Regions from separate parts of the Caballeronia zhejiangensis genome, predicted to be linked through region 2. Evidence: riboswitches for the same ligand, from Rfam matches in the RefSeq annotation. Region 2 holds a riboswitch; each other region holds the start of a gene.

Region 1 (5,131 bases), on a different replicon from region 2:
GGTTTTTTCGAGCGCGGCGCGCGCATCGGCGGGCAGTGTGCGATACGCGTCGAGATAGTCATCGAGCGAAAGACTCTGCAACGCAGGGCGCATATCGCGGACGACGGGATCGTTGGTCACGCCTTCCGTCAACGCGGCGATGAGCGCATCGCCGTTCGGCGGCATCGTGCCGACGCGATAGCCTTCTCGCGCGAGCATCGACAGAATGTTGATCGCGGATGCAGGCGTATCGAGTCCCACGCCATTGCCGATGCGCCCTTCGCTCGCCGGGTAGTTCGCCAGCACGAGCGCGATGCGCTTCTGCGCGTTCGGCGTATGACGCAGCTTGGTCCACCGCCGGCTCAGTTCGGCGACGAAGCGCACGCGCTCCGCGTCGGCCTGATAGCGCACGACATCCACCTGCGTATGCTTGCAGTGATATGCGAGCCCCTTGAAACTCACGGCGCGCGTGATGATGCGGCCATCGACTTCGGGAAGCGCGACATGCATGGCGACGTCGCGCGAATTCAGGCCGTGATTGTCCTTCTGCCAGTCATCGCGATTGCCGCCGCTCAGGATGACTTGCAGCACGGGCGCATCGCCCGCGACTTCGAACGCTTCGTCCTCGCCGATCACGCTCGCCGCAAAAGCCGTCGTGTTCAATACGAGCGATGCGCGATGCTGCGCGCACAAACGCTCGACCACTTCGCGGCTCACGCTTTCCTTGAGCGACGAAATCGCGATCGGCAACGGATTCATGCCTTCTTTTTCGAGCGCTTCGATGAGCGCATCGAACACGGCCGTATTGCCCGATTGCAAATGCGCGCGGTAAAACAGGATCGCGGCGACGCCCGCGCCTTCGGTCCAGCGCGCCTGCCAGTCGTCGATGACCGCGATATCGCGCTCGGGATGATAGATCGCGACGGCGGGCAGCGGACTCGGCGGCTGCGGCTCGCGCCCGAAGCCGAACGCGCGATGCGCGATCGCGCGTAGAAACTCCTCGGCATTGCGCGCGCCGCCTTCGCGCAGATAGCGCGACAGCTCGCGGCAAAACGCTGCATCGGCCGTGCTCTTGCCGATAAGATTCGGGTCCTCGGTGAGATCGCCCGAAAACATTGCGAGCATCTGCTTGCGCTCTTTCGCGAGCGCGACGAGCCGCTCGATGCCGTACGGCCAGTACGATTCGCCGCCGAGATGATCGACGATCACGACCTTCGCGTGACGCAATACATCGTCGACATAGAAATCGACCGATGCGGGCTGACGCAGAAACGATTGATTCGCGAGCCGCACGTCGGGAAAGCCCGGCTCGAGACGCGGAAACGCGCTCGCGAGCAACGCGAGCGTCGTATCGGCGGAGCTGAGCACGACGATCGGCGCGCTCGTCTGATCGATACGCATGACGCCCTGCGCGTCGTCGACGAAGCCTCCCGGCGTCGTGCGGAGCAGATGCATCGCGGTTACGCCTGCACGGGCGCGCTCGCGAGCGCGGCGTCGAACGCGCGTTGCAGCGTCGCGCGTTCGAGGTCTTCGCCGATCAGCACGAAGCGGCTTTGGGTCTTCGCTTCGCCCGCTTCCCAGCGGCGGTCGAAGTAACTGTCGAAGCGTCGTCCGACGCCTTGCACGACGAGCCGCATCGCCGCGCCCGGCAACGCAGCGAAACCCTTCACGCGATAGATCGTGTGCTGCTCGACGAGCGCATGCAGCGCGGCCAGCGCCTGCTCGCGCGATTCGACGTTGCCATGCACGACGACCGAATCGAACTCGTCATGATGATGATCGGCGTGGCCTGCTTCATCGGGCGAACCGTGATGATCGTGCCGCAAATGAATCGTCTCTTCCGATGCCGATTCGAGACCGAGCAATGTATGCACATCGAGCCTGCCCATCTGCGCGGGCACGATCTTCACTTCGGGCGGAATCTCGGGCCGCACGAGCGCTTCGACCTTTCGCAGCGCTTCATCATCCATGAGATCGGTCTTGTTGACGATGACGAGATCGGCAGACGAAAGCTGGTCCTCGAACAGTTCATGCAGCGGCGATTCGTGATCGAGATTGGGATCGGCCTTGCGTTGCGCATCGACGGCGACGGGATTCGCCGCGAACTGACCGCTCGCGGCAGCGGGTCCATCGACCACGGTCACGACGGCATCGACGGTGAATGCGTTCTTGATCGACGGCCAGTTGAACGCCTGCACGAGCGGCTTCGGCAAAGCGAGACCGGACGTTTCGATCAGCACGTGATCGATGCTCTCGCGCCGCTCGACGAGTTGTTCCATGACCGGATAGAACTCTTCCTGCACGGTGCAGCAGAGACAACCGTTCGCGAGCTCGTACAGATTGCGGTCTTTCGAGCCGGCTTCATCCTCGCAACCGATGCCGCAACCCTTCAAGATCTCCCCGTCGATGCCGAGCTCGCCGAACTCGTTGATGATCACCGCGATGCGCTTGCCTTGCGCATTGGAGAGGATATGCCGCATCAGTGTGGTCTTGCCGCTGCCGAGAAAGCCGGTCACGACCGTGACGGGAATCTTGCGGGTTTGCATCGTCGCTCCGTGGCTTCGGTTGCATGCGCTTCATGTCGCGCGATGCCTGGCAACGCGGCTGGATGAAAGGGAAACGCACGCTTTTATGGATCATGGGCCGCGCCGCATCCCCGCGACAGCAAGCCCCGCTCAAAGTCTGGCCGGTATCCGGGCTGACGACGACGCCGCTTCGCCTTCCCGCGCGTTTCTCACGCGCAGTGGCCTCGAAGCCGGCTTCCCGTACACGCGATGAAAATGCCGTGCGCGGTGAATCGCTTACCGTTGCGGGGGCAGCGCAGGTTGACGTGCGTTCGACGAATCGAAAGGAACGCGCCCTGCTTCCCGTTTAACTGCGCACGAGAGAATCCGCGCGCGAGCACCAAAACTGCGTGAAAGTCTAGGCCCGGCGGGCGCGAGCGTCAAGAAAGGTGGTAAGGTCGGCGCACATGGAATCCGTCATCGCTCACATGAATCAGCCCGCTGTCACGCGTCTTGCCGTGGGGATCGGCTGCAGGCGGGGCGCGAGCGCCGACGCAATCGAGCACGCCGTGCGCGGCGCTTTGGGCACGCTTGCGTTCGGCGACATCGCCATCATCGCGAGCATCGACGCGAAACGGCACGAGGCGGGACTGCTCGCGTTCTGCGAGCGTCATCGTCTGACATTGCGCTTCTACGGCGCCGATGAAATCGCGCAAGCGCCGCGCACGGCGATATCGCATCATGCAATGGCGCATATGAACGTCGATGGCGTATGCGAGCCTTGCGCGCTGCTCGCGGGCAACGCGCGAACGCTCATCGTGCCAAAGACGATCGATTGTGGCGTAACCGTCGCGATCGCAGCGATGCATGCGCCCCGCGCGAACGGAACATGAATACCGGTCTTGCGGTCGTGCGCGGACGCGGCGTTTCGGCGAGCGGCTTCGCCACGACCGGTTTGAACTTGTCGCGGCAAAGCCAGACGAGAACGCCAAGCGCGACGAGTTCCAGATAGAGATAGAGCGCGTCCATTTGCTTGCTCCTCGAGTCGGTGATTACGTTGATTGCATGATGCCTGCCGTCTGTTAGCGCAGAATTAAGCCGCCGCCTGTTGTACGATACGGCCGTCTTTCTCTGGAGCTCCCGTGAAAACCGATACCAAATCGCATCTGCGCATGACCCAGCGCCGCAAGGAAGGCCACGAGAAAAAGCAGGCCGCCGCCGATCACGAGAAAGGCCTTTTGATCGTGAATACCGGCAACGGCAAGGGCAAGACAACGGCCGCGTTCGGCATGGCGGTGCGCGTGCTCGGACACGGCATGAAGCTCGGCGTCGTGCAGTTCATCAAGGGCGCGCTGCATACATCGGAGCGCGATTTCCTCGGCGCAATCGCGCATTGCGATTTCGTCACCATGGGAGATGGCTACACCTGGAACACGCAGAATCGCGAAGCCGACATGGCCACCGCGCGCAAGGGCTGGAACGAAGCGCGCCGCATGATCGAGAGCGGCGAATATCAGATGGTCGTGCTCGACGAACTCAACACCGTGCTCAAGTACGAGTATCTGCCGCTCGATGAAGTGCTCGACGTGCTGAAGGCGCGGCCCGCGATGCTGCATGTCGTCGTGACCGGTCGCCACGCGCCCGATGCGTTGATCGAACTTGCCGATCTCGTCACGGAAATGCGGCTCGTGAAGCATCCGTATCGCGAGCAAGGCGTGAAAGCGCAACGCGGCGTCGAGTTCTGAGCGATGCCCGACTGCCCCGCTCTCTTCATCGGCGCGAGTGCGTCGCATCAAGGCAAGACCACGGTGACGGCGGCGCTTGCGCGTCATCACACGCGCCGAGGACTGAAGGTACGCGTGTTCAAGACCGGCCCGGATTTTCTCGATCCGATGATTCTCGAACGTGCATGCGGCGCGCCCGTTTATTCGCTGCATCTGTCGATGGTCGGGCTCGATGCGTGCCGCGCGTTGCTCGCCAAGGCCGCGCGCGAGGCCGATCTCATTCTCATCGAAGGCGTGATGGGTCTCTTCGACGGCACGCCGAGCAGCGCCGATCTGGCCGCCACGTTCAACGTACCGGTGCTCGCGGTGATCGGCGCGCACGGCATGGCGCAGACGTTCGGCGCCATCGCGTTCGGGCTCGCGCGTTATCGCGAAGATGTGCCCTTTCATGGCGTGCTCGCGAATCGCGTTGCATCGGCGCGTCATGCGCAGATGTTGTCGGAGACTATCCCCGTCGACTTGCGTTATTGCGGCCATCTGTCGAATGCGGACGATATCGCCTTGCCCGAGCGTCATCTCGGTCTCACGCAGCCCGATGAAATCGCGGGCCTCGACGCACGGCTCGACCGCGCCGCCGATGCAATCGCGCAAACGACGCTCGCCGATCTTCCGCCGCCCGTTCATTTCGACGATGCGACGCTGCCCGCGCCGCCGCGTCTGCTCGACGGCGCGCATATCGCCATCGCTCGCGATGCGGCGTTCTCGTTCGTGTATCCGGCGAATGTCGATGTGCTCATCGCCATGGGCGCGCGCATCAGCACGTTTTCTCCGCTCGCCGACGAACCCGCGCCGCACGATGCCGACGCGCTCTATCTTCCCGGCGGCTATCCCGAACTGCATGCCGCGGCGCTCGCTTCGAACGAA
Region 2 (5,131 bases):
GGATGCCAGCCCAACGTGATGTACGCGCCGCGTCGTGGCGTGTTGTACGAGTACGCAAGTTCATAGTCCTTGTCGAACAGGTTGTCGATGCGCGCCGTGACGTACCACGACTTCGAGATGTCGTAGCGCGCCGACAGATTCACGATGCCGTAGCCCGCGAGCGTCGAATCGTAATCGCTGCGTTGACCGCTCACGATCCATTCGCCACCGACGCGCCACGGCCCGATCGTGCGATGCGCCGTCAGCGTCGCGAAATGCCGCGCGCGCCGCGTCAAATCCTCGTGATTCGTTTCGTCGACGGGATTCTGGAACGTGACGCCCGCGCGCACATCCGTTGCGCCGACGTGCCCCGCCCACGATCCCTCGATGCCCTGCACCTTCGCGCGCCCGACGTTCTGCGCGACATAGTAGAAGCCGCCGTCGGACACGTAATCGATCAAATTCGAATAGCGCGTCTGAAAAAGCGTCACGCGCACCACGCCGAGCGCATTCGATGCGTACTGCAACGCCGCCTCGACCGAATGACTGCGCTCCGGCTGAATCGACGGATTGCCGCTCAGCGGATAGTAGAGATCGTCGAAGCTCGGCGCGCGAAACGAGGCCGAATAGCTCGCGCTCGCCTTCCAGTGCGCGTCGAAGTTATACGCGTAGCCCAGATAGTAGCTGTTCGCGCCGCCGAAATCGGAATACTGATCGCGGCGCAGATTCGCCTGCAACTCGTTCGCGCCGATGTGCCCCACGTAACCCGCGAACATCGAATTCACATGACGGTCGGGCGCGCTGAACTGATCGGAATCGAGCGTCTGATCGAGATGCTCGTAGCCGAAGAGCAGCTTGTGCGCGTCGCTGATCCGCACGTCGTTCTGCCACGTATATTGCCGGTTCTCCGAATCGAAACGGCTCGTATAGACGCCGTTCTGCTCGATGTTCGCGCGGTCCTGTCCCTGCGCGATCGTGAAGTGCGTCGTCCAGTTATCCGTGACGCGGCCGTTCGCGAACACCGACGCCGAGCGCACGCGATCGTGCGTTTCGTTGATATCGGTCGGCTGGCCATAGGCATCGTCGAAACTGTTGATGCCGTTCGATTGCAGGAAGCGCACGCCCGCGTCCCACTTGTCGCTGAACTCGTGACGCAGCGTCGCCGCGACGCTCTCGTTCAGATAGCCGTTCGCGTTCGGATTGGCGCCGGGCGCGATTCCCGGATCGATCGACGAGAAGCCGTCGGTTTTCTCGCGCGAGACGTTCACGCTGAAGGTCGTGCGGCCGTCCTTGTCGAGCGCGCCGCTCACGCCCGCCGATTGCCGCTGCGTGTGATAGCTGCCGTACTCCGCCTCGAAGTTGAAGCGCGGCGGATGCGCCTCGCCTTCCTTCGTGAAGATCTGCACGACGCCGCCAATCGCATTCGATCCATAGAGCGCCGACACGTTGCCGTTCACGACCTCGACGCGCCCGATCTGGTCGAGCATCAATTGCGATAGCTGTGCCGCGCCGAGCGACGCCGATTCGACGCGCACGCCGTCGATCAGCACGAGCGATTGCGACGACGCCGCACCGCGTATGAAAAGCCCCGAGTTCGAGCCCGGTCCGCCGTTGCGCGTGATCTGCACGCCGGGCGCGAGCGCGACGAGTCCGAGCGCGTCGCTTGTGTTTGCATCGGCGATGTCCTGCTCGTCAAAAAGCGATGTCTGCGGAATCGATTCGGCAAGCGGCTGCGGCGCGCGCGTCGATGTGACGACGACGGGCGCAAGCGTTTGCGTGCTGTCTTCCGTCTGGGCCGCCTGTGCAGCGCCGGCGAACGGCAAGGCGCCGATGGCCGCAACGAGCGCGCCATGACGGGAGAGACCGCTTCTGAGCGCGGCCAGTGGCAATACCATGTGTGAAGTGTTCCGTTTCGCGTGAGCGCGACCCCGCTCCCCGCGAGGACGATGCGCGACGAACGCACCGCGCCATGCGCGCCGATGCGTCGGACTCCGGCCGGTATCCGGGCTGGCGATCAATCGTCTCGCCTTCCCGCGCATGGCGCGCAGTGGCATCGACACGTTTCTTGCAGTCGCGCGCGTGCGACGAATTTCGACACGCTCGCGCGGCAAAAACGCGCATGAGACGACTTGCAACTTGCGTTGCGGTCGCTTACCGTTGCGGGGGCAGCACAGGTTGGCTCGTCGTCGATTGCGGCGACTTCGCTCCCTGTTTCCCGTTTGACTGCATCCACGAGATCCGCGGATGCGAGCACCAAAAGTGCGGCAAGTGTAGGAGCGCGGTTCGGGGCCGTCAAGAAAACCGCGCGGGCAGACTGGCGCGGCGCATGACGAATCGAACGAGAAGCGAAAGAGAAGCGGCCGGCCTGTCATCACGAGCGTTGCGGGGCGCTCGCGTTTTCTGCACACGAATGCATCGCGACATGCGCTTGATTCGAAGGATTAAGCGCTAGATCGCGTGTTGTTACGTCTCGAAACGAGACATTTATCGGAAGCTCCGTTGAACCGCGCTAAAATGCGAGGTCTTTAGAGGACGCAGCACATGCTCAACGAACTCGAATCACTGTCAGGAAACATCGGCCGGCTGATCCAGATCAGCGAGCGCCACAAGCAGGCGCATCAAGCGCTGCAGGAACAACTCGAACAGCTGCGCGCCGACTATGCGAACGTGCAGGCCGAGCTCGCGCAAGTGCGCGAAGAGCGCGATACGCTGCAGTCCGAACGCGATTCGCTGTCCGCGAAAATCGACGACGCGCAAATCCGCCTGAACGCGATTCTCGAAAAGCTGCCGCGCGGCAAGTCCGCGCAACATGCCGAGTCCGACAATCAACTCGATCTCCTCGAAGCCGATTCCCAGGAAGCACATGAAACGGAATTGCACGGCGAGCATCATCAGGGAGAGAAGGCATGACGACCACGCAGATCGAAGTATCCATTCTCGGGCAGCCGTATCGTCTCGCGTGCTCGCCGGAAACCGAAGGCGCATTGCGTGAAGCCGTCGCGCGCGTCGACGCCGAAATGAACAAAGTGCGCAATGCAAGCAGCGTGCGCGGCACGGATCGCATCGCGGTGATGGCGGCGCTTTCGCTGGCGTCGGAATTGCTTAAGCTGCAGGACAGCGTGCGTCACGGCGAGGCCTTCCCCGCCGAAGAAATCCGCCGCACGATGCACTCGATGAACGAGCAATTGGGCGCGGTCATTGCGCAACACGAAGCGCAATAAGGCAGATGCGCGTCGAGTCAATCAGCGCGCAATGTCAATCGAAAAAAGAAACTGCCGAAGTAGCGTGAAGAGGCTGCAGAAGGCAAACGATTGGTGTAGAGTGACGTTTCCCTGCCTGGTACGCCAAGGTCATATATTCCTTGAACCAATGCTACATTGGCACGGTTGCGGAACCTTGCAGCACGGGCGCGCGCGTCGCTAGTCCGATGTACCCGAAGTGTTGCTTACCGCGACCAATCTTGAACCCAGGTTCAGGATGCCGGCCTAGCGGCTGTGGCGGGGACCTCATTCAAGAAACGGCATCGGTTTTTCCGATGCCGTTTTCGTTTGTCCCTGCCGTTCGCTCTTCGATTCATGCACACGACCATGCGCTACTGGCTGATGAAGTCCGAACCGGACGAAGCGAGCATCGATCATCTCGCGCACGCGCCGAAAAAAACCTTGCCGTGGACGGGCGTACGCAACTATCAGGCGCGCAACTTCATGCGCGATCAGATGCAGATCGGCGACGGCGTGCTCTTCTATCATTCGAGCTGCCCGGAGCCGGGCATCGCGGGCATCGCGAAAGTGTGCTCGACGGCGTATCCGGATCCCACGCAATTCGATCCGAAGAGCGATTACTACGATCCGAAATCGACGCAGGAAACGCCGCGCTGGATGCTCGTCGACGTGAAGTTCGTGAAGAAGACGCCGCTCATATCGCTCGCCGCGTTGCGCGAACATCCAGAGCTTGCCGACATGCAAGTGCTCGCGCGCGGCAACCGGCTCTCGATCACGCCCGTGACCGAAGCGCAATGGCGATTTATTACCGAGCACCTCGTCTAACAAGGAACTTACGACTTCACGAATGCGACTAAATCCCGTCGCACGTACGCGATGTCACGGAGTCCTTCGATGCTCAATAAGAAAACCGCCGCCGCCTTCGCCCTGCTCGCGATGTCCGGTGCCGCGCTTACGTTGTCTCAAACCGCCGCTGCGCAGACGGTGATAACGCAGCCACAGCCCTCGGGCGTGCTCTCGCTCTCCGCACAAGCGAGCGCGCAAGTGCCGCAGGATGTCGTCAACATCACGCTCTTCTACGAACAGGAAGCGGCCGATCCGTCGTCGCTCACCAGCACGCTCAATCAGCGCGCCGAGGCCGCGTTACGCGAAGCCAAAGGTGTCGACGGCGTGACCGCGAAGAGCGGCTCGTTCACCGTCTATCCGTCGACGGATCGCGACGGCAAGATTTCCGCGTGGCGCGGGCGCACGGAAGTCGTGCTCGAATCGCATGACTTCGCGGCGGCATCGAAGCTCGCGGGCAAGATGAGTTCGTCGATGCAAGTGGGTAGCGTCGCGTTCTCGCTGTCGCCCGAAGCGCAGCGCGCGGCCGAGCAAAAGCTCGTCTCGCAAGCCATCGATTCGTTCCGCAAGCAGGCGCAAAGCGCCGCGCAAGGCTTCGGCTACAGCAATTTCACGATTCGGGAAGTGAATGTCGGACGGAGCGGCGCGCAGCCGCGTCCCGTCATGATGATGCAATCGCGCGCGATGAGCGCCGATGCGAAGATGGCCCCGATCGCGATGGAAGCCGGCACGACCACGGTGACAGTCGACGTTTCCGGCTCCGTACAAATGGGACGCTAAACGTCGCTCACGCTGTTCACGCGGGGCGGCGTTCGACCGCCCCGCTCTTTCCTCAAGCCTTTGCGGATTCGGGCGGCAGGCGCAGATTGCGCTTGTAGGCCCACACCATCATTACCACGCCGGCGACGATCATCGGCAGCGAAAGCCATTGGCCCATCGAGAGATTGAGCGCGAGCAAGCCGAGATAATCGTCCGGCTCACGCGCGAATTCCACGGTGAAGCGCGCGAGTCCATAACCGATCAGGAACAGCGCCGAAATCGCGCCGACCGGACGCTGCTTGCGCGAGAACGTCCAGATCACGATGAAC
Region 3 (5,131 bases), on a different replicon from region 2:
TGCGGCGGCATGCTGTATCTGCTCGACACGCTGACCGACATCGAAGGCACGCGGCATGCGATGCTCGGCATCCTTCCCGGCGACGCGGCGATGCAACGCAAGCTGTCGCGCCTCGCGATGCAGCGCATCGACACGACGCATGGAGCGATGACGGGTCACACATTCCACTACTCGACGCTCGACACGCCGATGCAGCCGGCGCTCAAGGCCGCTCATGCCACGACCGGCACCGAAGGCGAAGCGCTCTATCGGCATGGTTCGGTGTCGGCCACTTACATGCACGCTTACTGGCCGTCGAATCCGGCCGCGGCCGCTGCGCTCTTTCGCGGCGAATCACTATGACAACGACGCAAGACGATCTCGCTTTCACCATCGAACGCGCGAAAGCGCAGGAACCCATCGGCTCGCCATGCACCGATGTCTGCAAGCTCGATCAGGAAACGGGCCTGTGCCTCGGCTGCTTCCGAAGCCGCGAGGAAATCAAGACCTTCAGATCGATGGACGATGCCGCGAAGCTCGATCTGTTCGATGAATTGCTCAAGCGTCGTGCGGCGAAAGAGCAAACGAAAAGCCCGCGTTCCTGACGAAGCGCGAGCTTCATGAGCGACGCCGAACCGCTTACGCCGCAGCCATTCTTCTCACCGCCGGCCGCTCGAGTTCACGCGCTGCGAGCGCACCGAACACGAGACCGAGCGTCGTCCATAACAGCGCCTGCATGCCGATAGCGGCCACGCGGAAATTCCACAGCAGCGAAGCGGAGAAATCCGGGGGCACTTCATCGACGGACGGCAGCGCGACCTGCGCCGCCACGATCACGACGATATACGCAGCCGCCGCGATGAGCGTCGCGTTCCACCCGCCATGCCGCGCCACCATGCGCCGCTGCAAGCGCACGGCGAAGACGGCAGCCGCGATGGAAATCGCCACCATGCCGAAGAAAAGCGCCGTGCGCGGCCCGATGGTCTCGGCATTGCCGACAGCGGGCGGATTGGGCGGGTACTTGAGGAACGGCACGATGGCGACGCTCACGAAGCCGAACAGCGCGAGCAATGCCGACGTGCCGCGCGCGCGCAACGCGCCGAGCCGTCCATAAGCAAACGCGAACACGAGCGAGAAGAGACCGCCGAGCGCGGTGCCGAACACGGCGACGCCGGTCAGAAGGCCGAGGCCCGCTTGCGTATCGCGAGACACGAGCGCTTCGTCGCCGTGATCGTGCGAATGCGCTTGCGTGGCAGCCGCATCGGCATGACCGTGCTCATGTTCGTGTTCATGCTCGTGCTGTTCCTCGAACGCGATGGCGCGTGCCACCGACGGTTCACCGAACGCACGCGCGAAGCCGAAGCCGATCAGGCCCGCGACCAGTCCCGCGATCATGCCGCGTATCAGCAAAGTGCGAATCATGATGCTTCCTCAGTGGCACGGAAAGCCGAGCAAATGCCGGCCGTCATGCACGAATTCGTGGACGTACGTGCCCGAGAAAATCGACGTCGCGCCCTGTTCGGCGCCGACGAAATAGATTGCGATCAGCAGAATGAGGCCGATGAAGACGGCCCACGGCAACACTTCACGCACCGGAATGGGCACGGGTGCATCGAGTGACGGGGAAACCGGAGCGGAAAAGACCGGCGCGTTGGAAGCATTCATGGTGGTTCTCCAGGGAAAAGCGCGTCCCGATTGACGAAGAGCATGCAGCGGGGTCTGACTCGCGGCGCCGCGCTTTCGCGTTGACGTACCGCACACAGTGGCGCGACCGTGCCGGGTTTGCACCGGCTTCCTCGCACTGCAAGCTTGCCATTCTATGATGATCCGCTGCAAAGTAAAACGATTCCGATTCGACCGCCACCTGCCTTGGAACTCATTCTTCTCTGTCACGCCGCCACGCGCGCGATGAAAACCGGGCACTTTCCCACCGGCGACGAACCTCCCGAGCGCGATGCGCGCGCGCAGCTCGCGTCATTGCACGCCTTGCCCGACACGCGCGTGATTGCGAGTCCCGCGCGCGTCGCGCGTGAAACGGCGGCGTGGATCGCGGATGCATTCGAGATCGTTCCCGCGTTCGACGACATCGACTATGGCCGCTGGCGCGGGCATTCGATACGCGAAACGGGCGAGCGCGAACCGGAACATGTCGCTGCCTGGCTCGCGGATCCCGATGCGCGTTCGCACGGCGGCGAAAGCGTCGCCATGCTCGCCGCGCGCGTCGCCGAGGGCTTCGCTTCGATCGACCGGCTCGACGCGGGGCGCTGCATCGTCGTCACGCATGCGATCGTCGTGAAAGTGGCGCTCGCGCATGCGCTTCGCCTGCCGCTCGCATCGATCTATGGGATGAACTTCGCGCCGCTCTCGTCCACGGTGCTGGAACGCGCCTCGCCCGCCGATACGTGGACCGCCCTGAACTTCGCTCCATACGAATAGCTCAAAGCAGACAGCGCATCGCGTGCGCGGTGCGCGTTCGACTCAACCAGGAGACTCAGATGGCGCATTACGTGGATGGATTCGTCGTACCCGTACCGATCGACAAGGTCGACGCTTATCGCCGCATGGCCGAAGCCGCCGGCAAGATCTGGCTGGAACACGGCGCACTGGAGTTCGTGGAAACCATCGCCGACGACGTGAAGCCCGGCAAGCTCACATCGTTTCCACAGAGCGTGCAGATGAAGGAAGGCGAGACCGTCGCGTTCTCGTATATCGTCTACGAATCGCGCGAGCAGCGCGATAGCGTCAACGCCAAAGTGATGGAAGACCCGCGCCTCAAAACGATGATGGAATCCGGCGAGACGCCGTTCGATCCTCAACGCATGTTCTTCGGCGGCTTCACGACCATCGTCGAACTCGGGCGCGACTGATCGTTCTTATCCGCTCAATCGAGTCACTACTTCGAAGGAACCGCATCGACATGTATATCGCCATGAACCGCTTCAAGATCGTGCCCGGCGCCGAAGCCGACTTCGAACGTCTGTGGACGAGCCGCGATACGCATCTGAAGGATGTGCCCGGGTTCGTCGAGTTTCATCTGCTCAAAGGACCGGTGAAAGACGATCACGTTCTGTATTCGAGCCATACGATATGGGCGAATCAGGCAGCCTTCGAAGACTGGACGCGTTCGGACGCGTTTCGCGCCGCGCATCGCAATGCCGGCGGTGAGACGCGCCAGCTTTATCTCGGTCATCCGGAATTCGAGGGCTTCGAAGTCATTCAGACCGTCAAATAGAGCGGTCAAGGCGCAACCGAACGTTCGCGCACTTTTCGGCGAGCACGCGCGTTTTACACACGTGTGAAAAAACGCGCTTCGCCGAAGCTGTCTTTTCAGACGTGTTCTAGGCCTTTGCGCCGCGCGCCATGCGCTGCAGCGTCGATGAATCGATCGCCGCCGCGCAGATTCGCACCGCTTCCTTCAGCGTGCGCGGACGCCCCGCACCGAATTGCGATTCCAGCATCGCGACGGCGCGCAGACGCTCGTCATTGCCGAGTTTCTCGCCCGTCGCAAGCTCAAGAACCGAGATGAAATAAGCCGCAGGCGGCGCCGCGCTCGCATGCGGAGTCGTCTGGCGTTCCCCGTCCGCCGCGCCACCCGCGCCCTCACGTCCGTCGTCGCGCGCCGGAATCCACGGGTGCCACTTGCTGTCGTATCGACTTTTCATGGGTTAGTTCGCTGGCTCGATTGCTGTGGCGCACCTTGGCGCCGTTTGTCATGTGACGCTTATGGCGTCTCTGTCATTAAAGAGACTTACAGCAAGTACCGTTCCAAGCTGGCGTTCCCCTTGCACGGCCTAGCGCGCCGCGACGCTTTCCTCCGACAAAACCGCACGCGCGACGCGACATGCCGCAAGATCCCAAGCCGCGCAGCCGACCGATTTGAACATCACCGGTTGCAATGCATCAACGGCTTTGGACGGCGCCGCGAGCGCGAGCGCCAATGCGTGCACATCGTTCCATTCGACGCTCGCGAGAATGAAATCGCCTGCTTCGTGACGCGCGCCCGCAGGGTCGTCGACGTAAAGCGCGCTTGCATGCACGGTCGCGGCGGCGATCTCGGCGGCATCGGCGGTGAATGCGCCCACGCCGATCACGAGGCGGCCCGCGCGCGCGGGCAACGTATAGACCGGCGTCTTGCTCGTGGTCGCGGCGATGACGACATCGATCGAATCGGGAATCGTGGTCTCGTCGAGCGCGGCAAGCTGCTTCGAAAGCGATGCATGCGCCGCACAGAACTCGCGCGCGCGCCCGGGACGCGAGCCTTGCACGACGATGCGCGCATCGGGATAAATAGCGGCGAGCGCCTCGACGTGATACGCAGCCTGCTTGCCCGTACCGATGACGAGCACCTCGCGCGGCGCGGCATCGTGAAGCGCGCGGATCGCGAGCATCGATACCGCCGCCGTGCGCCGGCCCGTCACCGTCGGGCCATCGAGCATGAATTGCGGCACGCCCGTCATGGCATCGTAGGCGGTCACCTGACCGTGGATCGTCGGCAGGCCGAGCGCGCCGTTGCCCGCGCAAACGTTCACGAGCTTGTGCATCGCGAGATCGGCGGCGCTCGCGGGCATCGACAACATCACGCCGCCTTCGATCGGCACCACCATGCGCTCTGGACTCACGATGCGTCCCGCCGCGTAATCGAGCATCGTCGCGGCGAGGGTGTCGACGAGCCGATCATACGGCACGAGGCGCGCGGTTTGAGCTTCGTCGAAACTATGGATCGTTGCGGTCATCGCGTTCGCTCGCTTGATATGGGGAAGATGAAATCGAACTTCAAAATCCCATCGAAGTGCCGGAACATTCTAACGGCGCGCGACGCCGCGTCATAAAGCAGCGAATCGCTCGCTAGAATGAACGAATCAGCCGCTGTCATGTGACTGCCATCGAATGTCGTCACAATCGGCCGTCCCGCGCCGCGACCGTCATCGCGACGGCGGCAGCCCAAGAACGCCACGGAGCCCCTCATGAACACGACGGAAAAGCAGCGCCGTTTCCACGCCGACATCATCGACAGCTACGACGAAGAGTTCGAGATGGAGATCGACGATCGCTTCCTGGACGGCGAATCGACTTTCTCCGATGAAGAGCGTCAGTTACGCAAGACCTATTTTCGCGAGCTGTTTCGCTTGCAAGGCGAACTCGTGAAGCTGCA
Region 4 (5,131 bases), on a different replicon from region 2:
GCCGCATCGGCTCCTTCGAGACGGCGCTTCAGATCGTCTTCAGGCAGCACGCCCGACAGCACCGACAGACTCTGATTGCGATACACGAGCGGCACGCCGAGCACGGCCACGCCGCCGAGCATCGAGCACACGCCCGGCACGACCTCTGCATCGAAGCGTGCTGCGAGACGATCGTGCAGATACATGTACGAGCCGTAGAAAAACGGATCGCCCTCGCAGATCACGGCGACATCGCGGCCGGATTCGAGATGACCGGATATCGTGAGCGCGGCTTCGTCGTAGAACGCGCTGATGATCGTCTCGTAGCAGAGCGGCGGTTCGAGCGCTTCGGTCGTCACCGGATAGACGAGCGGCAGGCGCATCTGCGTATCGTCGAGATGCGATTCGATGATGCCGAACGCATTACCCTTCTTGCCCTTTGCGACGAAATACGCGACCACCGGCGCGGCCTTCAAAAGCCGCAGCGCCTTCACGGTGATCAGCTCCGGATCGCCCGGGCCGACGCCTAATCCAAAGAGACGTCCACGCATCATTCGGCCTCCGAAGCAAGTGCGTTCACTGCGGCCGCTGCCATCGCGCTGCCCCCGCGCCGGCCGAGCAGCGCGACGAAGGGCACGCCGCGGCTATCGGCGGCGAGCATCGCTTTCGATTCCGCCGCGCCGATGAAACCGACCGGAAAGCCGAGAATGAGCGCGGGCTTCGGCGCGCCGGCATCGATCATGTCGAGCAGATGGAAGAGCGCGGTCGGCGCGTTGCCTATCGCGACGATCGCGCCTTCGAGTTGCGCACGCCATAGTTCGAGCGCGGCGGCCGAGCGCGTGTTGCGCATCGCGCGGGCGCGCTCGGGAATCGAGGGATCGCTCAAGGTGCAGATCACGCGGTTGTCGGCGGGCAAGCGCGCGCGCGTGATGCCCTCGGCGACCATGCGCGCATCGCACAGGATCGGCGCGCCCGCTGCAAGCGCCTTTCTTCCGATGCTGCCCGCGCCGGGCGAGAAGCGCAGATCGCTCACGATATCCACCATGCCGCACGCATGGATCAGTCGCACGGCGAGCTTCTCCAGATCGGCGGGAATGGCGGCGAGGTCGGCTTCGGCGCGGATCGTCGCAAAGGACTGACGATAAATCTCCGCGCCGTCGCGGATGTAGTCAAGCATCGGCATGGCTCCGGGCGAGCCGTTCGGCCGCCTCTTCGATGGTCAGATTGCGCGCGACGGCTCGTGCGTCGCGATGTAAGTCGTATCGTCCGGGCGCGACTGCGTAGAGCGTGACCGGAACCGGATGCGCCGCCGCGCACGAACGCTCGCAGCCGCTCAGATGCACCTGCGTCTCGTCATCCGAAGGCAGGAGCGCGGCGAGCCGGTGAGCATCGGCTTTGGTATCGGCACGGCTCTTTGCGCAGCCTTCCGAACCCGCGCACGCGATGAGGCGCGCGAGCGGTTCGTGCGCGCCGGTTGCAAGGCCGAGCGCGTGCAGCCCTTGCAGCACGTCATGCGCTGAATGCGCCGCGAGGCCGGGAATCAGCACGCTTTGCCACGGCGTCATCGTCAGGCGGCTTGCGCCGTGTGCGTCGGCGAGATTGGCGAGCGCTTCGAGCGTCGTCGCATCGAGACGGCCCAGCGGCGTTTGCGCACCCGCGTACCACGTCGCGCGATGCGGCTCCTCGTGCGCGCCGAGACGCAGCGATGCATCGGCGGGTGCGCGTGTCCATGTCGCGATATCGGCGTCGAAACGTAAGGCGTCGAGAAAGCGCGCAACGCCGATACGCGCAAGCAGATCGCGCATGCGATGTTCTTCAGGCGTCGCCAGCGCGAGAAAGCTGCGCAACACGTTCAGGACGAACATCACGAGATCGTCGCGCGAGATCGCGCCGAGCGCCGGATCGCGCATCGTTCCGGCGAGGCCGAATGCGAAGCGCGCGCCATCCTCGATGGCGGAAAGCCAAACATCGTGCGGATGATCGAGCATCGCGAGGCGCTCGCCGGCGTCGAGCTGGAGCGCGAATTTCGGCGACAGCGCATGCAGCGACGCATCGGCCTGCATCGCATCGACGATCCGCGCGGCGAGCGCGCGCGTGCCGTCGTCCGCAAGCGGGCTCAGCATTACGTTGCGGATGTCGTCTGCGCCCGCCGTCGACGGGCCGAGGCCCGCGTCGAGGGCGATGTCGACGAGCGCGGCGTGGGCATCGTCGCGAATGCCGCGCAGTTGCAGATTCGCGCGATTGGTCACTTCGATCACGCCCGAGCCGTACTCGCGAGCCGCGCGCGCGACGGCCCGCGCCGCCCGCGTGCTCAACACGCCGCCCGCGAGACGCAGACGCGCAAGGCCGCCATCGCGCGCGGGCACGATGCGCATCAGGCCCGGGCATGCGGAAGCACGCGGCGTTGCGTTGAGCGATGAGCGGTCGAAAGAATTCAAAAGCGTGACCCGTTGGGCTTCGCGCGTGATGAGCGAACCGGTACACCCCGCCCGGTCGGCGTCGCGCGAATGCGTTGGATCGGCAGGTCTCTTGGCTGGCAGGTCGACATTCGCGCCGGCCTTCCCGGTAAAAACCAGTGGCAGTGGAGCGCGGACTCGCTGCGTACAATTGCGGGGGCAGCCACAGTTTTGCTGTGTTCCCTTTTAAGCCCTCGGTCTCACGACCCCGGGCGCCGACGGACCTGTATTATGCCCGCTTTTATCGACCCTCCGAGCGCTTCCGGCATGTATCCGGGAACGCGATCGGAATCGCTGCAAGGAGACCGCGCATGTCGAACTGGCTGACCGTGGTGGGCATCGGCGAAGACGGCTGGCACGGACTTTCCCGCGCCGCGCGTCGCGCGCTTCTCGACGCCCAGTCGATTCACGGCGGCGAACGTCATCTCGCGTTGCTGCCGGATCGCATCGCCGCGCGCCGCATGCCGTGGCCGAAACCCTTCTCGCTCGATGCCGTGCTCGCCGAACGCGACGGCAAGACGCGCATCTGCGTGCTCGCGAGCGGCGATCCGATGTGCTTCGGCGTCGGCGCGACGCTCGCGCGCGAAGTCGCCAACGGCGAAATGCGCGTCATTCCCGCGCCGTCGTCGCTGTCGCTCGCGGCGGCGCGCCTGTGCTGGGCGCTCCAAGACGCCGTCTGCGTATCGCTCGTCGGGCGGCCGGCGGCGTCGCTGCTCGCGAATCTGCATCGCGGCGTGCGCCTCATCGTGCTGAGCGCGGACGGCACGACGCCCGCCGCCGTCGCCACGCTTCTGACCGCGCATGGTTTCGGCGCGAGCCGCATGACCGTCTTCGAGCATCTCGGCGGCAGCGACGAACGCCGCATCGACGAGCGTGCCGACGACTGGCGCGAGCCCGTCGTTGCCGCGCTCAATCTCATCGCGATCGAGTGCCGGACGCACGCCGGCCACGCCGGGCCGCCGCTCACGCCCGGTCTCGCCGACGACGCCTACCGCCACGACGGCCAGTTGACGAAGCGCGACGTGCGCGCCGTGACGCTCGCGCGCCTCGCGCCGCAGCCCGGCGAACTGCTGTGGGACGTCGGCGCGGGCTGCGGCTCGATCGGCATCGAATGGATGCGCGCGCACGGCGCGTGTCGGGCGATCGCGATCGAAGCGAACGAGAGCCGTCAGCGTCTCATCGAATACAACCGCGATGCGCTCGGCGTGCCCGCGCTGCAACTCGTCAGAGGCGAAGCGCCCGCCGCGCTCGACGGCCTTCCCGCGCCGGACGCGGTGTTCATCGGCGGTGGATTGACGGTGCCGGGCCTGCTCGATGCGTGCTGGGCGCGTCTGCGTCAGGGGGGGCGGCTCGTCGCCAATGCGGTGACGCTGCAAAGCGAGGCGGCGCTCGTCGAATGGCGCGCGCGGCACGGCGGCGAGCTGACGCGCATCGGCGTCGCGCAGGCGGAACCGCTCGGCAGCTTCGATACGTGGCGTCAGGCGCTGCCGATCACCATCCTGCACGCGAGCAAACCGTGATGCGTCATGCGTGAAGAGACACCGGAGAAAGCCGCGCCGCTGCGCAGCGGCTACACGACAGGAAGCTGCGCGAACGCGACGAGTCTCGCGGCCGCGCGCCTCTTGCTGCTCGGCGAGACGAGCGAGCGCGCGGAGATCGTCCTGCCGAAGGGCCAGCGCGTGACGATGATGCTTTCGTTCTGCCGCCGTTTACCCGATGAAAGCGCCGCCGCCGAAGCCGGCGTCATCAAGGATGCGGGCGACGATCCCGACGTCACGCACGGTGCGCTCGTGTTCGCGCGCGTGCGACTGTCGGAGGAACCGGGCGTGCGTTTTCATGCGGGCGCGGGCGTCGGCACGGTGACGCGCGCGGGCCTCGCGCTCGCCGTCGGCGAACCGGCGATCAATCCGATGCCGCGCAAGATGATGACCGAGCATCTCGACGCGCTCGCAAAAAGCGTCGGCTATCGCGGCGGTTTCGACGTGACCATCGGCGTGGAGAACGGCGAAGCGCTCGCGCAGAAGACGATGAATCCGCGCCTCGGCATCGTCGGCGGATTGTCGATACTCGGCACGACCGGCATCGTCAGACCGTTTTCGTGCTCGGCGTACATCGCGTCGATTCATCAGGGCATCGATGTGGCGCGGGCGAACGGGTATCGGCATATCGCCGCGTGCACCGGCAACCAGAGCGAGGACGCGATGCGCGCGCGCTACGGCCTGCCCGACATCGCATTGATCGAAATGGGCGATTTCGTGGGCGCGGTGCTCAAGCATTTGCGCCGCGCGAGCGTCGACAAGCTGAGCCTGTGCGGCGGCTTCGGCAAGCTGTCCAAGCTCGCGGCGGGGCATATGGATCTGCACAGCCGCAGTTCGAGCATCGACTTGCCGCTGCTCGCCGTCTGGGCCGCCGATGCGGGCGCGAACGCCGAACTGCTGGCGTCGATGCGCGCGGCCAACACGAGTCAGGAAGCGCTCAAGCTCGCACGCGCCGAAGGCATCGCGCTCGGCGATATCGTCTGCCGACGCGCGCGCGATGTCGCGCTCGACGTGCTGCCGCCAGGCATCGAAGTCGAGACCTTCGCGATCGACCGGCAGGGCAATATCGTCGGGAGCGCGGCATGACGCGCGTGCTGCTGCTCGGCGGCACCGGCGATGCGCTCGCGATCGCGCGTGCGCTTCCTACGACGCACGTCT

What was found. Region 2 has a riboswitch for cobalamin ahead of LDZ23_RS02930 (TonB-dependent receptor domain-containing protein). Riboswitches for the same ligand answer to the same signal wherever they lie in the genome.
Region 1: it holds a riboswitch for cobalamin, as region 2 does, so the genes downstream of both, cobW (cobalamin biosynthesis protein CobW) here and LDZ23_RS02930 (TonB-dependent receptor domain-containing protein) in region 2, are expected to answer to the same signal.
Region 3: it holds a riboswitch for cobalamin, as region 2 does, so the genes downstream of both, LDZ23_RS18860 (CbtB domain-containing protein) here and LDZ23_RS02930 (TonB-dependent receptor domain-containing protein) in region 2, are expected to answer to the same signal.
Region 4: it holds a riboswitch for cobalamin, as region 2 does, so the genes downstream of both, cobG (precorrin-3B synthase) here and LDZ23_RS02930 (TonB-dependent receptor domain-containing protein) in region 2, are expected to answer to the same signal.

Annotation. Positions count from the first base shown of each region.
Region 1 covers NZ_CP084284.1:931,069-936,199, forward strand. Annotated here, with positions in the region: gene cobN (cobaltochelatase subunit CobN) at 1-1,434, opposite strand, end outside; gene cobW (cobalamin biosynthesis protein CobW) at 1,440-2,525, opposite strand; cobalamin riboswitch at 2,647-2,904, opposite strand; gene LDZ23_RS18835 (cobalamin biosynthesis protein) at 2,951-3,376, shown strand; gene cobO (cob(I)yrinic acid a,c-diamide adenosyltransferase) at 3,626-4,228, shown strand; gene LDZ23_RS18845 (cobyrinic acid a,c-diamide synthase CobB) at 4,232-5,131, shown strand, end outside.
Region 2 covers NZ_CP084283.1:620,169-625,299, reverse strand. Annotated here, with positions in the region: gene LDZ23_RS02930 (TonB-dependent receptor domain-containing protein) at 1-1,874, opposite strand, end outside; cobalamin riboswitch at 1,956-2,253, opposite strand; gene LDZ23_RS02925 (ATPase) at 2,521-2,889, shown strand; gene LDZ23_RS02920 (cell division protein ZapA) at 2,886-3,200, shown strand; RNA gene ssrS (6S RNA) at 3,306-3,487, shown strand; gene LDZ23_RS02910 (EVE domain-containing protein) at 3,567-4,025, shown strand; gene LDZ23_RS02905 (SIMPL domain-containing protein) at 4,095-4,823, shown strand; gene lgt (prolipoprotein diacylglyceryl transferase) at 4,876-5,131, opposite strand, start outside.
Region 3 covers NZ_CP084284.1:936,257-941,387, forward strand. Annotated here, with positions in the region: gene LDZ23_RS18845 (cobyrinic acid a,c-diamide synthase CobB) at 1-342, shown strand, start outside; gene LDZ23_RS18850 (DUF1289 domain-containing protein) at 339-584, shown strand; gene LDZ23_RS18855 (CbtA family protein) at 619-1,401, opposite strand; gene LDZ23_RS18860 (CbtB domain-containing protein) at 1,411-1,644, opposite strand; cobalamin riboswitch at 1,674-1,800, opposite strand; gene LDZ23_RS18865 (histidine phosphatase family protein) at 1,849-2,415, shown strand; gene LDZ23_RS18870 (DUF1428 domain-containing protein) at 2,475-2,846, shown strand; gene hmuQ (heme-degrading protein HmuQ) at 2,897-3,211, shown strand; gene LDZ23_RS18880 (hypothetical protein) at 3,318-3,641, opposite strand; gene lhpI (bifunctional Delta(1)-pyrroline-2-carboxylate/Delta(1)-piperideine-2-carboxylate reductase) at 3,771-4,712, opposite strand; gene ppk2 (polyphosphate kinase 2) at 4,944-5,131, shown strand, end outside.
Region 4 covers NZ_CP084284.1:918,956-924,086, reverse strand. Annotated here, with positions in the region: gene LDZ23_RS18795 (precorrin-2 C(20)-methyltransferase) at 1-533, opposite strand, end outside; gene LDZ23_RS18790 (precorrin-8X methylmutase) at 530-1,156, opposite strand; gene cobG (precorrin-3B synthase) at 1,149-2,417, opposite strand; cobalamin riboswitch at 2,482-2,670, opposite strand; gene LDZ23_RS18780 (bifunctional cobalt-precorrin-7 (C(5))-methyltransferase/cobalt-precorrin-6B (C(15))-methyltransferase) at 2,747-3,955, shown strand; gene LDZ23_RS18775 (cobalt-precorrin-5B (C(1))-methyltransferase) at 3,962-5,059, shown strand; gene LDZ23_RS18770 (cobalt-precorrin-6A reductase) at 5,056-5,131, shown strand, end outside.